DNA from 2 places in the Neobacillus sp. PS2-9 genome. Region 1 is predicted to be linked to the other one. Evidence: riboswitches for the same ligand, from Rfam matches in the RefSeq annotation. Region 1 holds a riboswitch; the other holds the start of a gene.

Region 1 (8,310 bases):
CAAGCGAAAGGTAGCCGAGCAATCGTAGAGGCAGTGGAAAAGGTCACAAAGCAATCAAGCTCGGTGACGAATGCGACGAGTGAACAAGCTATAACTTCAGAAGAAATTGTTCGAAATATCATAACCATTAAAGAAACCGTTAAACAAATGACTACAGCCATAAATGAACAAGCAAGATACGGTCAAGAAATTGCATTAGAGGTTGAAAATGTTCTGAGACAAACGGAAGAGTTAGATTCAAGTATTGAAATGCAGACCAACGAATTGAAAGATGTAGCAGCTGCTATTAGCGACGTCAATAATCAAGTTAAAGTATTAAAATAATGCATTACAATTTAAGTTAATCAATAAAAAAACCTGCTAGAATAAGTACTTTTCTAGCAGGTTTTTTATTTATGCCGCTTTATTATTTCCACTATTATTTGAATGCTTATTAAAAATCACTTGGTCAAGCGCAAACAATTTACTGTCATTGACGGCAATCACTACAGCCATCGCAAGGAAAGCTAAATCTAGTTCATAGCCTGCCATTTGGCCATTTCCTAAAAATCCGACAGCTAATTTCACTTTAATCATGGCACCAATCATGACGAGAGATAAAAGAATAGATACGACTCTTGAACCTAAACCAATTACTAAGGCTAATCCACCAACCAACTCAATCACTGCCACTACATAGGCCAATCCACCAGGTAAACCGATACTGTCAAACCAACCAACAATATTTTCTATTCCGCCCTGGAACTTAGTAAGCCCGTGGATAAAAAAACTAATCCCTAAAACCACACGTAAAATGAATGTACTGACTTCAAATTTATTATTCATAAAAAACTCCTCCTGTATTTTGTAAAATTAATTAAACTGCCATACACTATGGCTTAAGCTTCCATATCGGTAGCTGCGGTGCAGTAATTCTGCTTTTTCCCCATTATCCGCTGCACCCATTGCATAAAAAATAGGTATAAAGTGCTCTGTGCCATATGGCGGCACGGCAATGTTGGCATTCGGTGCTAATGTCTGATAATTGAAAAGTGAGTCTACATCCCAATTTTTTAAATGACGGGCTAACCACTCATCAAACGCGAGTGCCCAGTCATCAATTCCGCCGGTGCGATCCTTATCCCAATTTAATGCTCGGAGATTATGCACCGTTCCTCCACTGGCAATAATTAATACATCCTTTTCTCTTAACCCTGCCAAAGACTTCCCAATCTGATACTGTTCTGCAGGTGAAAGGTCGGGATTAACCGACATCGAAATCACAGGTATATCCGCATTTGGATACAACATCCTCAATACAACCCATGCACCGTGATCCAATCCGCGCGTTGCATCAACTTCATATGAAACGCCTTGGCTAGTGAATAGTTCAGTAATTTCTTTGGTGATGTCATGATTTCCCTTAGCTGGATATTCTATTTTGTACAAGGCTTCAGGAAATCCGCCAAAATCATAAATCGTGCGGTATTCAGGGGCACTGCTCACCTGTTGCATATTCGATTCCCAGTGGGCGGAAAATAAAACAATTGCCTTTGGTCTTGGTAGAGTACGTCCTAATTGATTTAAAAACTGTGTATACTCATTGTTTTCAATCGCAAGTAACGGAGCTCCGTGTGCGATAAATAATGATGGAAGCATATGATCCTCTCCTTAAAGTTTTATATAAAGGGGTTTGTAAATTTAAATAAAGATAATATATTCATATTAGAAAACTATTAGACGAAAATAAGTTTCCAAGTAGGAATAATTATTATCTATAAGATAACTCCAAACACTATGGATTGTCAATCACTTTTTTGCTAAGATAGAATTAAGTTTTTTATTAGGAAACATTCGAGGTGGCTTACGTGGATATTGGATCTAAGATTCGCGCGATACGAAACAGGAAGAAAATTACGATTGCCCAAATGTGTGAAGGAACGGGACTATCGAAAGGCTTTATCAGTAATGTAGAGAACAATAATACCTCTCCTTCCATTAACACACTGCAGACAATAGCGACTTTTCTAGGAGTGCCTTTACCCTATTTATTATTAGAAAAAAAGCAGCATATGCGTGTGGTTAAAAAGACGGAACGAACGTATTCAACCTATAACAACTTAAAAATTGAGCATTTAACTTCACAAGGTGGCTTACACATGAGGTTGGTGGAGTTTCCTCCGGGTGCATCCATGGGGGAAGCCAATGCCCATGAAGGGGAGGAGTCCCATTTAGTCTTAGAAGGAAAAATCCTTGCCGAACAGGGCGAAGATTCATTCATCTTGGAAGAAGGGGATACCTTTAGCTGGAATGCAAGCGTCCCCCACTTTGTTAAAAATGTGGGTGAGGAAAAAGCGATAGTACTGATCTCCGTCTACTCTGATACAGAACGGAATGATGTTTTCTAGCTTATAATTTCGGTTGACATTTATCCTTAATATGATATCTTTTTCATATAACAAAAGCAGTCACAGTAACTGACGACATCTGTGGAAACAACCACAAGGAAGCTGTGTACTTATATGGTCGGGTCGTCTGGGCAGAGATAAGGATGTATTTCCTTATCTCTTTTTTATTTTCTTTCGGAGGCGATAATATGGAAAAAATCATTTTGGATGGAACTGTTGTAGCTAAAGAAATCAAAGAAAAATTAAAAGGACGAATTGAAACGTTAAAAAACGATGGGATCATACCATGCCTTGCAACGATTTTAGTAGGAAATGATCCTTCCTCAGAAACGTACGTAAGAATGAAAGGGAATGAGTGTGAAAAATTAGGGATTCATTCGATTAGGGTCCATTTGCCTGAAGAAACAACGACGGAAGAATTGTTAGCAGCCATTAAAGATTTAAACGAAGACGACTCTGTACATGGGATTCTTTTGCAGCATCCTGTTCCATCGCACATCGATGAGCGCCTGGCTTTCGAGTCTATTGATATCCGAAAAGATGTAGATGGGGTGACAAGTGCAGGTTACGGGCAGACGGCATTAGGGTTTGGAATGTATCCATCCTGTACACCAGCAGCCATTATGGAAATCATCCATTATTACAAGATTCCTGTCGAAGGAAAACATGCGGTCGTTGTGGGAAGAAGCCCGATCTTAGGTAAGCCTGTTTCGGCGTTACTGCTTAATGAAAATGCGACGGTGACCACGTGCCATTCTAAAACAACCAACTTATCCAACCTGTTAAAACAAGCAGATATCGTTGTGGCAGCAGTAGGAAAGCCTAAATTTATTCAAGGTTCCTGGCTAAAAGAGGGGGCTGTTGTCCTCGACGCTGGATATAACAAAGGTAATATTGGAGATATCGATTATGAATCTTGCTTAGAGATGGCAAGTGCCATCACACCTGTCCCAGGTGGAGTAGGCCCTGTAACCATTTCCATGCTCTTGAAACATACGGTTGATTCGGCTGAGAAAAATAGATTGTAATAAAATGCTGTGTTAAAGAACGGTGTTGATTTTTACACCCTGTTGATTGGAGCGGAAGGCACGAAGACTCCTGTGGGAGTATGGTTCAGGGGAGACCCCGCAGGCGCCTTTCGCCGAGGAGGCTCGCCGAAACACCCACGGAAAGCGAAGTGCCTGGAGCGGAAATCAACAGGCCATTTTAACAGAACCCAATGAAAAAATAGGAAGCTAGTCTTTTTAAGATTAGCTTCCTATTTATTTACCTCTTAAAAAGTTTCCTTTGTTTCATGTAATCGATAGCCTTAGTTTTATTCTTTTGTTTAGAAACATATTCTGCTTCGTTTTTATCACTATAATAGTTATTAAATCTTTCTTCTGGAAGAGTACCTTCAGAAATTGCCTTTTTAACTTCACAGTCAATCTCGTTTATATGAGTACAGTCAGAAAATTTACAACTCCTGGATAACTCTATTATATCTTCATATCCATGATTTAAGTTTTTAACTACTTCTTTATTAAATTTCATTTTTCAACTCCCTCTTTTATCTTGTTGAACCAACCTACAACATTACTTCAATACTAAAGTACATTTCTCCTTCTTGAAGAAATGCACCCTTTTACTTTAATAAATGGAAAAATGACGTGTGGCAATTCACACGTCATTTTTAAAAGGGATTCTATAAGATTTGATTCAAAAACCGCTGTGTCCGCTCATGCTGAGGGTTCACGAAGATCTCATTTGGATGTCCTTCTTCTATTATATTGCCGTCCGCCAACATGATCACACGGTCAGCCACTTCTCTTGCAAAGCCCATTTCATGGGTCACGATCACCATCGTCATCCCTTCTCGGGCCAAATCCTTCATAACCTGAAGCACTTCCCCTACTAGCTCAGGATCCAATGCCGACGTTGGCTCATCAAACAGCATAACTTTCGGTTCCATCGCCAACGCTCTTGCAATCGCCACCCGCTGCTTTTGCCCACCAGACAGCTGCTCCGGATAGTAGTTTGCTTTATCAGCAAGGCCTACTTTTTTCAAAAGGTTCATCGCTTTTGTGCTTGCAGCTTCTTTCGTTTCTTTTCTAACAAAAATGGGGGCTTCGATAATATTTTCTAACACCGTTTTATGCGGGAAAAGATTGAAGTGCTGAAACACCATTCCTACCTTTTCTCTCACTTTATTCAAGTTCGTTTTGGTGAGATCAATTTTCTCAGAATCAATCGTAACCTCTCCCTGCTCTGCCACCTCTAAAAAGTTCAAACAGCGAAGCAACGTACTTTTACCAGAACCGCTGGCACCAATCAGGACGACGACTTCTTGTTCATGAATCTCCAAGTCAATATTCTTTAACACGTCAAGCTTACCAAAGGATTTTGATAGATTACGAACTTGAATCATGCGACACGTACCTCCTTCGGTTTACTCACATCGAGTTTCTTTTCAATCAGGTTAGCTACCCATGTGAAAATTAGAACGATAATTAAGTAATAGATTCCTACGACAAAATACGTTTCAAACGGCATATAGTTTTCCCCTTGTACACTAAGGGCCGTGTTGTAAAGGTCTGTTACCGCAATATAGGCAACTAGTGAAGAATCCTTTAAGCCAATAATAAACTGATTGGCAAGGGCCGGAATTGATCTTTTGAAAGCCTGTGGGAAAATAATTCTTCTCATCGCAAGTGAATAGTTCATTCCAAGCGACCTGGCCGCTTCCATCTGACCGCGGTCAATCGATTGAACCGCTCCTCTGAAAATTTCTGCGATATACGCGCCCGTGTGAACACCCAATGCCAATGCCCCTGCCGTGAAGCTATCCAAGTTCACGATGTTGGCAAGTCCATAATATAAGAACATGATTTGAACAATCAGCGGGGTTCCGCGAATAATCCCAATATAGATGTCAGCAATGCGATTTAATAGTTTACTAGTCGAGATCTTAAAGGCGGCAAAAATAATGCCGATCACCATCGCAAATAATAGAGAGATCGCTGTAATTGAGATCGTCATCCAAGAAGCTTTCAAAAAAGCAATTCCATGCTCACTAAAAATACTAATAATATTATCTAAAAAAACCACGAGGCTTACCTCCTTTTTTTGAAGGGGGACAGTCCCCCTTCGACACAATTTCTTACTTTTCCATTACGTTGGTGTTGAACCATTTCATACTGATTTTTTCGTACGTACCATCGTCAATCATTGATTGGATTGCTTCGTTAATTTTGTCAGCGAGTTCTTTGTTTCCTTCAGCAACCGCTACACTCACACGGTCTTCGTTCAACAATCCGCCGATTGCTTTAATTTTTAGACCTTTTTCATTTTTTGCACTTACCCCAACAATTTTGTCAGTGATAACAGCATCCAAACGACCAAGTGCCAAGTCTTGAAGAGCGTTGACGTCTGTTGGATAGCCTTTCACTTGGTCAGATAGATCTTCGGCCATGTCCTTCCATGTGCTCGCTTGAATAACTCCGATTGTCTTACCCTTTAGGTCTTCCTTTGACTGAATATCTGTGTTGCCTTCCGCTACAAAAATCTGTGCACCAGATAGATAGTATGGATTCGTGAAGTCAACCTGCTTATCACGCTCAGGTGTTGCCGTCATACTACCGATAATCGCATCGTATTTCTTTGCCTTTAACCCTTGAATAATCGTTTCCCATGGGTTTGTTACAGGATTGGCTTCGAGTCCAATTCTTTTCGCAATTTCTGTTCCGATTTCAACGTCAAATCCAGTTAATTTTCCGTCTTTCTTAAAGTTTAATGGCGGATATTGTCCAGTCATAGAGAACGTTAAGGCACCTTTTTTCACTAATTCATGCTTACCACTGCTTGCTTTCGCTGCCTTTTCCCCATCAGCCTTCTCCGTGCCGCAAGCAGATAGAAGTAACATCATCGCTGCAGCTAATAAAATTGCAATTTTTTTCATAAATATACCTCCCTAGTTAATAAAAAAACACCGTCACAATGGCATATGACGGTGTTCTACACACCCTCATCGATCAGCATTGGTGAAGATAGTTCTCCACAATTCCAAGGAACTGTGACAGTTCTGCCCCTATTCGAGTGCAGACCCAGCTTTCTGAAAAAAGTGATTTCAGAAGCTTCGGCGATTGATCCTTTTTCCTATTTTCATAGATTTCACTGAATCTCCCATAGGATACTGATATAAATCGCGACCTCTACCCCATCTAATGCTTAAAGATGAGGATTTTCATATTTAGTTTGACGAAACTTTTTTTAGTATATAAAAGTATTCTAACAAATGCAATAATATTTTTAATGGAATTTACATCCAAATGAAAACCCTTGACGGGTTTTCTTTCTTGAGATACATTTTTCTAAAATAGGAAATTTCCAAATTACTAGAAAAGAAGGTTAGGCATATGTTGCAATGTCGAGAAGATGTACTGGCATTCACGAAACAGCTCGTAAACATTGAAAGTGTTGTAAATACTTATGGCGAAAAAGCCATTGCCCAGGCTTTATATGCAATGATTTCCTCATGGCCCTATTTTTCAGAAAATCCAGGCCAGCTTGTTTTAGAACAGACCCACAATGACAATCAAGAGCGTTATAATGTGCTGGCGTTTGTCAAAGGAACAAAGGGTACGAGCAATCGAACCGTCATCCTAATGGGTCATACGGATACAGTCGGAATTGATGATTTTACTCACTTGAAAGACCAGGCCTGCTATCCCGAGGAGCTAATGGAATCCCTGAAAAAAGAGAATCTGCCCGCTTCTGCACAAAAACATTTACAGTCGGGAGATTGGATGTTTGGCCGTGGCGTCCTTGATATGAAAAGCGGAGTCGCTAGTCATCTCTATCTCTTAAAATATTACTCGGAACACCCAGAAGAATTAGACGGAAACCTGGTTCTTTTAGCAGAGTGTGACGAGGAAGACAGCTCACACGGTGTTCTTTCTGCCTTAAAAACTTTAAAACGCTGGAAACAGGAACATGGTTTTGCCTATTCCGCTGCCATTAATGCCGATTTCGTGGCGCCGCGCTATGAAGGCGATGACAATCGCTATATCTATAAAGGCACAGTAGGAAAATTGCTGCCATCCTTTTTCATTACAGGAGCAGAAACACATGTAGGCTCTGCCTTTGAAGGACTCGATCCGAACTTTATCGCAGCCGAGCTAACTCGACAAATCAATTACAATCCAGAGCTATGCAACGAAGCGTTTGGCGAGACGACCGTGCCGCCTGTTTCGTTAAAACAAACGGATTTGAAGCCGTCCTATACGGTTCAAACGGCTCTGTCTGCTTATGTTTACTACAATTTCTTTATTCACTCTTGGTCTCCAAAGGATGTCCTTGAAAAATTAAGAGAACAGGCAGATATCGCTTTTACCAATGCCCTGACTTCTTTTGAAGAAAGATATAAACAATACAGTACATTGAGTGGCGAACCCTATGTCCAGCACCCTTGGAAATCGAAAGTCATGACGTACGAGGAAATGGAGCAATTATTGGTGGCTGAGAATGGTGAAACATTCACCGCACATATGAATGAATTTAAGGAAAAGCTAGTCAATAATCCGGAATTAGATACGCGCATGTTTGCTGCGAGAGTGGTGGAGGAAGCGTGGAATTGGATGAAGGATAAGAGCCCGGCGATCATTCTATTTTACTCGTCCTTATATTCACCAAGAATTGAATTGACAGGAAAAACAGAGGATGAAATGAGCTTGATCCAGGCGTTGGATGAAGCGGTGGAAGAAATGCAGCCACACTATCCACATCCGATTGTGACGCGGAATTTCTTCCCGTATATCTCGGATATGAGCTTTGTCGCGCTGAGTGATGATGAATCAGGCATAAAGGCGGAAACCAACAACAACCCTGGCTGGGGCACGAAGCTCTTTGTTGACTACCAAGACATCCGCGACATCAATGTACCAGT
Region 2 (8,310 bases), 1.4 Mb from region 1:
AAACTAGGTGTGACTCTTGATAATGTTTTTGTTGGTCAGGTGGATTCCTACGGTGAACTGACGGTTGATCTATATGATGATAAGATACAAGTGCCAGAACCTGCCCAGCGTCCTTTATTACTGGCAACCTTAAAAAAAGCACAGGCTGATTTAGAAATCTTTTCACTTGAAACTAATTGTACAAAATCAAAAGCGATGTACAAAAAAAATGCAGCTCTCTTACAAGCGACAATTGATAAACTCACCCCTTATCTTAACGGTTAATAGCAGGAAGTATAAAAATCCTTATCAATTCAAATTGATAAGGATTTTTATGAGATACCTAACTTATGCGCTAACGGTTTGGTCTTTAGATAATTCTTTTCTTTGTGACACATAGCTGTGAAGTAACATTCCACCCATGACTAACAGAATGCCAATCCACGATAACTTAGTTGGAAGTTCTGAATTTAGTATGTACACCTCTCCAAGAAGTGCAAATAAAACCTCCATAGATTGTGTAGCCTCAACAGCGGCAAGCCTTTGCATATTCCCTCTCACCAGGTCTGTTGCTTGAAAGAATAGTATTGTTGCAATGACTCCAGAGGTAATAGCAACCAGCCCAGACTGAATGGTTTGCCCCATGCTTGGCAATCCACCATCTATGACTCCATAAATGGATAAGATAATCCATAAAGGTAGACTGGCTATTGTCATTCCTAACACGCGTTGAAAAACATCTAGACGACCACCACATACCTCCATCATTTTCCTATTTCCTAATGGGTAGGCAAACGATGCAATTAACACAGGAACAACACCTAAGCTTACTGTAAGAAATGATAAATGATTAGCTTGTTCAAGCTGTATGAGAATGATTCCAAGTAATATAATCATTGACATGAGTAAGCCTTTATAAGGAATTTTCCCTCTAATTTTTATAGGGCCCTTTTTAGTTAGGATTGTTTCATAAAAAAGCGGGGCAAGTAGTGAACCAGAAATGATGGTTACTTGCCAAGTAGCCGCGATTAACCAACCTGGTGCATAGGCAGCTGAAAAACAAATAGGTCCATAGAACAATCCGAACCCCACTGTACTCCAAATTATCCATGAAGTTGGACGACTTTTCATCTCTACAAGCAATGGTCTAAGGTTCTTCCTACTAAGAACAATCAAGAAAAGAAAGGGTACCATAAAAAAATACCTGAGTGATGCACTCCAAATCCAGCTTCCTCCAGCCAAGTCCATTGATCTGTTTAATATAAATGTAAATGCAAAAAAGAAAGCTGCAAAAACTCCTAAAATGATAGGCCTCACTTTTCTAATACCTCCTTTTCTGAAAATATAAAATAATCTATGTATTAAAAGAGTATATAGTGTATTCTCCAATAAAAAACGGAAACCATCAAGCGATTTCCGTTTTTTTACTGAAGTTAACCTCTATTCTTTTTTATTTCAACAAATAGGGCCGATTTATTAATAAATGCAACAATAAAAGAAGCTATAAAAAAAATAGTAGCCACCAAAAATGTTACTCTCACCCCGAATCTTTCAGTAATCCAGCCCATTACAAGGGATGAAAGTCCGAATGCTGCAAATATTAAAGTTCCTCGAGCTGAATAGACCTTTGCTAAAAGATGTTCCCGAGCGCTATTTTGGATAATGGTTGTTTCCGCAATATCACGTGCCATTTGTGGAAAACCGAATAAAAAAGAGACAAATAGAGCAAACCATGGGATAGAGGTAGTTCCGAATAAAAAGGTTATCACAATTAAAATGAAAGTTGAATAGAAAATGGTCTTTCCAAGATTCCTTTCAATCAGGGAAGAAAAACGATAAATGACTAGCCCCCCAAAGAGCATACCTCCAAAGAAAGAGCCATTAATAAATCCCCACCAGCTCTCCCCTTTATTTAATGCCTCCGATACATATACATACAAGATAGCAGCAATCCATACCCCGTTAGCAAATGTTTCGAGAATGTTCATCAAACTGATTATTCGAAGCAGTCTCGACCTCCAAATAATAGCCCAGCCTTCCTTTAACACATCCATATGCGCTTCGTTTCCTTGGGGTGATTCTTTCCAGCCACCTTTAATCTGCCACATAAAAACAGTTGAAAGAAGAAACAGTATGAAAGCTAACCAAAGTATATTTATCGAACCAGATAAAACCAACAAAATACTCCCAATCGGCCAGGCAATAAGCTGAACTAATTGATCAGATATAGAGAGTAAACTATTAGTTTTCAGCAGTTTACTCTCATCAACTAGACTAGGAATTAGTGCGTTCCGAGCTGGGGACGCCCACCCGTCTAAAAAAGATATAAGGCAAATCAGAAGATAAATCCAAAACAACCTTTCTTCTCCCATAGTGGCCCCAACAAAACATAACAAAAGCAAAAGCACCGTCTTACCGGTTTGAGAATATGACAAGATTGATGTGAGCTTAAATTTATTTATTATTAACGGGGCTAATAGCCCGCTAATTAAGGCAGAAATGGTATTAAAAAATGGGACAAGCGAGATATAGGTAACTGATCCAGTCGCGTCAAAAATTAACTTAATTAAACAAACTACATACAAAATATCCCCTAGGTTAGCAAATATTTGCCCACACCAAAGAAACCGAAAAGAAGTCTCTTTTCTAACAAAATTGGACATAAAAGCACCCTCACTTTTTATTAAATTATTTATAAAAAAGTATAGGTGCTTACATTGGCCTACCTCCATTCACATTAGGTTCATTTTTAAGTTTAACAAATTTCTTTATTATCCGTAATACTGTTAACTCATACACTGACCATTATGATCATAAAGTGTTTTGTAGTTCGAAATTTTAAAAAATAGTTGTGAAACTTTATGCCGCATCGTTCGTACATATGTATGTCAAGATTCTTAAAAAGTGAGGTTGAGAGAATGTTTGGAAAAGTAGCTGCTGATATTTTAGGATTAAGTGATGTTGGTTCTGTTATTAAACCAGAGAATTATGATAAGGTTGATGCTGATGATTATGTTATGCACGAAGATAATGAGAAGATTTATTTTCTAATTAAATCAAAATCGGATGAATATTGTTTTACAAATAACGCCCTAATTCACCTTGATGGTACAAGTGCTACAAGCAAGAAGCGTATGCTGCATCGATATAGCTTTGCAACCAATCGGATTTCTGATGTTAAACTTGAAACAGCTGGGACTGTAGACCTTGATGTTGAAATTAAGTTTAAAATTGGCTCACAGCCTTTCTCAATTGATATTCATAAAAAACATATTGAAGAAGTGAAAGATTTATATAAAGCTTTGATAAAAATTGCCGAAATATCTCATGAAAATGAAATTAGCCTTCAATTTGCCAAACAAAGCCTTGATGTTGCCTCTACTACTATAGGTCGAATAACAAGTCCAGATAGCAATTTAGTTGTACAATTTAAAATGCTAAACCAAGCAGCTTTTCAATGGTTAGAAGATAGTAAAAAACAGTATTGTGTGAAAGATTTTGGTTTTGTATTTGAAAAATACATTAATAATTGATAAAAAATGGGCCTCACTATTAGTATAGTGCAGGCCCATTTTTTTCTTATGAGGGACTAGGACGATGAAACAGTCCCATTACTTCTATCGTTTCAGTTATATTGACGAATGCTGAAGGATCTACTTCAACAATGAGATTTTTAATCTCATTCAGTTCATATCGTGATATCACTGTTATTAATACATTTCGTTTATTATTGGAGTAGCCGCCAACACCATCTATAATTGTCAACCCTCGATACAGATTGGTTAACAGATGTGACCTCATCTCTTCACCCTTTTCTGTAATGATCATTATCGTTAGCTTAGCATGGTCAGTATAGATGGCATCAACTACTTTACCTGTTACAAAAATAGATACTAAGGTATTCAAAGCAGCATCCCAATTAAACAGAAATCCACTTATCAAAATAACAACTGCGTTCATACCTGATAGAAGTGCACCTATTGGAAAGTCCTTTTTTCTCGAAACAATCATTCCAATAATATCAAAGCCACCTGTAGATCCAGAACTTCGGAAGACAATGCCTACCCCAAGACCTGTTAAAGCGCCGCCAAAAATGGAGGATAATATCTTATCATTTGCAATTTCGTAGACAGGTACCACATAGAGCCCAACTGATATGATGAGCACTGAAAAGATCGAGTTCATAATAAATTTTTTGCCTAACATTTTGTACCCAATAACCAGTAACGGAAAATTCAAAAGAAAATTTGCTAACCCAGTATTAAGTGGTGTAACCATACCTACTATCATGGAAATACCACTTAGTCCACTGCTTAACACTTCGTGAGGTATTAAAAAAAGGTTAAATGCTAGTACAACAATTAGTGATCCCGTAATAATCCCAAAAATCCGCATGGAAAATACCTCCGAATACCTGCCATCATTATACTTAAAAATAATACCGATTATCATTTTTAAAGTAAATTTAATAGTTTTTTTCCAAAAGATTTAATTATCTGTTAATTACTGTTAGGTTGAATGAGTAAAAAAGTTATTCAAGAAAAACATATTGACAAATGTACAATATTATTTATACTTTAGAAATATATTAATTTCATAAGCTAAATCCTCATCAAACCGATGAGGTAGAGGTCGCGGTTTTTATTAGTAAAGCGGATGAGATGCAGAGACATTTTTGACCCCGTTTGAAAGGAAAAACTGCCGAAGTGTGCTTTACTCTCTGACAAAGCATGCTGGGGCTGTCTCCAAATAGGAACAGAACTGTCACGAATTGGACCTACCAGCCATTCGTGTTGAGCTATCTTTCGAAAGGTATGATGCGGGGTATTGATAATGCCATCGATTCTACTTCGATGGCATTTTTTATTCCAAACTCCTTCTCGAAAAAAGAAAGAAAACAAAAAAGGAGTAAAGATAATGCAAACAGCAAAAGTATTAAAAGAAAATGAATATAATGGTGATTTATCACCTAAAAAAGAACCCTCAGAGTTAAGACGAAGCCTTAAATCTCGTCACCTTACCATGATTTCTCTTGGAGGAACAATTGGTACAGGTTTATTCCTTGCCAGTGGCGGGGCCATACATTCTGCAGGACCAGGCGGAGCTATTCTCTCCTATATTATTATTGGTCTAATGGTTTACTTTTTGATGCAGGGGTTAGCAGAGATGGGAGCCTATATGCCCGTTGCTGGAAGCTTTAGTACGTATGCAACTAAATTCGTCGATCCTTCCTTAGGTTTTGCACTAGGTTGGAATTACTGGTATAACTGGGCAATTACCATTGCAGCCGAGTTAGCAGCTGTTACGATGATCATGAAATTTTGGTTCCCACAAACACCATCCTTCATTTGGAGTGGAATCTTTTTAGTCATTATGTTCCTATTAAATTATCTTTCTGTTAAAGGATTTGGTGAAGCAGAATACTGGTTTTCCTTAATAAAGGTAGTAACGGTTATTGTCTTTATCATAATTGGTACACTAATGATTTTCGGTATCATGGGAGATGAGGCAATCGGCTTCAAAAATTTCACAGTTGGTGATGCTCCTTTCCATGGCGGTTTTATGGCAATGCTAGGAATTTTTATGGCAGCTGGATTTTCCTTCCAAGGAACAGAGCTTTTAGGTGTTGCTGCTGGTGAGACGGAAGATCCAAGGAAAGCTATTCCACGAGCAGTGAAACAAGTATTTTGGCGAATTCTTTTATTTTATGTACTAGCTATTTTAGTAATCGGACTTCTAATTCCTTTTACAAATGAAAATTTAGCAAATGGTGATGTTACGGTTAGTCCCTTTACGCTTGTCTTTCAAAAGGCTGGAATTGCTTTTGCTGCTTCAGTAATGAACGCGGTTATCTTAACAGCAGTTTTATCTGCTGGTAATTCTGGTATGTACGCTTCTACCCGAATGCTCTGGGACTTAGCACGTGAAGGAAAAGCTCCCAAGTTTCTAGGGAAACTAAATAAAAATGGTGTACCTGTCAATGCTCTATTTGCAACAACTTTAGTAGGTACTTTGGCCTTTCTTGCCTCTTTCTTCGGAGATGGCACGGTTTATGTCTGGTTATTAAATGCTTCAGGTATGTCCGGCTTTATTGCTTGGCTGGGAATTGCAATCTGTCACTATCGATTCAGAAAAGCCTTTATAGCGCAAGGAAAGGATTTAAGTTTATTACCATATAAATCAAAATTCTTCCCTTTCGGTCCTATTTTCGCTTTTGCTGTCTGCGGATTCGTTGTTTTAGGACAAAACTATTCAGCCTTTATTGGAAGCACTATCGATTGGAATGGTGTGTTGGTTTCTTATATTGGTTTACCGCTTTTCCTTATCTTATGGTTGGGATACAAATTAACAAAGAAAACTAAAGTAATTCCTTTGGATAAATGTGATTTATCTAACTAAAATTGTTGAAAAAGCTAAAAAAAAAAACAGACTCACATGAGTCTGTTTTTTTCTTTAAGATTATGCTTCTTCAGCAGTCCATACATATAAATCTTCAATCTTGCAATTCAATTCTTTGGAAATGGTCATTGCAGAATTTAAACTCATTACCTTCTTGGATAAATAGTCATTGAGTTGACTTCTAGGTATATTAGTATTCTTTTCCAAACCAACCAAGTCCATGCCGTTTTTTGATAATAAGGCCTTGAGGTTACTCTTTTTTGCTTTATAATTTGTCAAAATGACACCTCACTTTTAACCATCATATCATAGTAGCATTAAAAATGAAAGGAAAAGGCAGTGTTTCCAATTTTTAACTTTATAGTATAACCTAAATGAAGGACAAATAGAATAAATTAATTTGTGTTATACTTAAGTTGTAATATAGAAGGGGTGTAATTAAATGAAGAATTCAAACAACCGATATAGTAGCGGCCAAACTGTAAACATTAAAGAAACTGGTGAAAATGTCACAATCTTAAAATGGCAATATGTAAAAAATATGAAGAGATATTCCTATACCGTTAAAGAGCACCCAGGTACATTTTATTTTGAAGAAGAATTACAGTAAGAAAAGCGCAAGCGCCTTGATCAGCCCCAACAATGTGAAAAAACACAAAAAAGACCAATTCACTGAATAAAATGTACCCGATAGAGTAGACACTTAAAAAAGTCCTCTATCGGGTACTTTTTTGTATACTTAAGAAAAATGGGATTGGGGAATGCAGATGAGTAAGAGATTATTTACAGAGAAAGAGGTTAAGATTCTTTCTAATAACCCTTATGTTAAATCAGTTAGATCAAAGGGAATAACCTATACAGATGAGTTTAAGCATCTTTTCATTGAAGAAAATGCAGGTGGAAAGCTACCTAGAGAGATATTTGAACAATGTGGATTCGATATTGATGTTTTAGGAATGGATCGTGTTAGAGCTGCTGGTAAGAGATGGCGCGCCTCCTATAGAGAAAACGGAGTAGCCGGTCTACGCGATACCAGAGGTGAAAATTCAGGGAGACTTGGTGAAAGGGAGCTAACACTAGAAGAGAAATTTGCGAGATTAGAAGCTCAAAATAATTTATTAAAGGCAGAAAATGAACTATTAAAAAAGATACGATTTGCAGAAAGGGGGCTGAAAAGGAACCTATAACCTTACCCACTGATCAAAAGTTTATCCTTATCCGTTCAGTTATACAGAAATATAAGTTGAAGAATATGGTGAGCTATTTATGTAACGTGGCTGGTGTTTCACGGTCTGGTTATTATAATTATTTCTCTGAACGGTCACAAAAAATAAGAAAAGAAAAAGAAGCGGAAGATGAGAAAGTGAAGGAGATCATCCTAAAAGCCTTTCATTTTAAACGCCGTAAGAAAGGGGCACGTCAAATTAAAATGACTTTGGCGGGTCAATTTAATGTTAAATACAATTTAAAACGGATTAGAAGAATCATGAAGAAATACGGTATTATTTGCCCTATTAGAAAGGCAAATCCCTATAGACGGATGATGAAAGCCACACAAGAACATAGAGTCGTACCAAACCTTTTAAATCGGGAATTTAAACAGGAAATCCCTTATAAAGTTCTTCTAACAGATATCACTTACTTATTTTACGGTGAAGGTCGGAAAGCTTATTTATCAGCCATAAAAGATGGTTCCACAGGTGAACTATTAGCCTATAATATTTCAGAACGTATGACCATTGATTTAGCCACAGACACTCTTAAAAAACTAAAGAAGAATAAACACTTTAAAAAAGCGAAAGATGCATTGATCCATTCAGACCAAGGAGTACATTATACGCATCCGGATTTTCAAAAAGCTGTAAAAAAACTTAAACTACGCCAATCTATGTCAAGAAGAGGTAATTGTTGGGATAACGCACCTCAAGAATC

The links. A riboswitch is a leader RNA that binds a small molecule or an ion and turns the genes downstream of it on or off. The one in region 1 is predicted to bind lysine.
Region 2: another riboswitch for lysine. It lies ahead of RCG25_RS10785 (amino acid permease); the one in region 1 lies ahead of RCG25_RS03750 (ABC transporter substrate-binding protein).

Annotation. Positions count from the first base shown of each region.
Region 1 is NZ_CP133269.1:736,029-744,338, reverse strand. Features, by position in the region: gene RCG25_RS03790 (methyl-accepting chemotaxis protein) at 1-324, shown strand, start outside; gene RCG25_RS03785 (DoxX family protein) at 394-825, opposite strand; gene RCG25_RS03780 (dioxygenase family protein) at 853-1,638, opposite strand; gene RCG25_RS03775 (helix-turn-helix domain-containing protein) at 1,848-2,387, shown strand; gene RCG25_RS03770 (bifunctional 5,10-methylenetetrahydrofolate dehydrogenase/5,10-methenyltetrahydrofolate cyclohydrolase) at 2,576-3,415, shown strand; gene RCG25_RS03765 (hypothetical protein) at 3,654-3,920, opposite strand; gene RCG25_RS03760 (amino acid ABC transporter ATP-binding protein) at 4,072-4,794, opposite strand; gene RCG25_RS03755 (amino acid ABC transporter permease) at 4,791-5,474, opposite strand; gene RCG25_RS03750 (ABC transporter substrate-binding protein) at 5,527-6,324, opposite strand; lysine riboswitch at 6,406-6,588, opposite strand; gene RCG25_RS03745 (M20/M25/M40 family metallo-hydrolase) at 6,782-8,310, shown strand, end outside.
Region 2 is NZ_CP133269.1:2,148,063-2,156,372, reverse strand. Features, by position in the region: gene RCG25_RS10810 (DUF421 domain-containing protein) at 1-264, shown strand, start outside; gene RCG25_RS10805 (DMT family transporter) at 328-1,296, opposite strand; gene RCG25_RS10800 (MFS transporter) at 1,413-2,642, opposite strand; gene RCG25_RS10795 (PH domain-containing protein) at 2,898-3,512, shown strand; gene RCG25_RS10790 (YitT family protein) at 3,559-4,374, opposite strand; lysine riboswitch at 4,598-4,788, shown strand; gene RCG25_RS10785 (amino acid permease) at 4,897-6,378, shown strand; gene RCG25_RS10780 (helix-turn-helix domain-containing protein) at 6,439-6,657, opposite strand; gene RCG25_RS10775 (hypothetical protein) at 6,821-6,988, shown strand; one part of gene RCG25_RS10770 (IS3 family transposase) at 7,146-7,533, shown strand; one part of gene RCG25_RS10770 (IS3 family transposase) at 7,533-8,310, shown strand, end outside.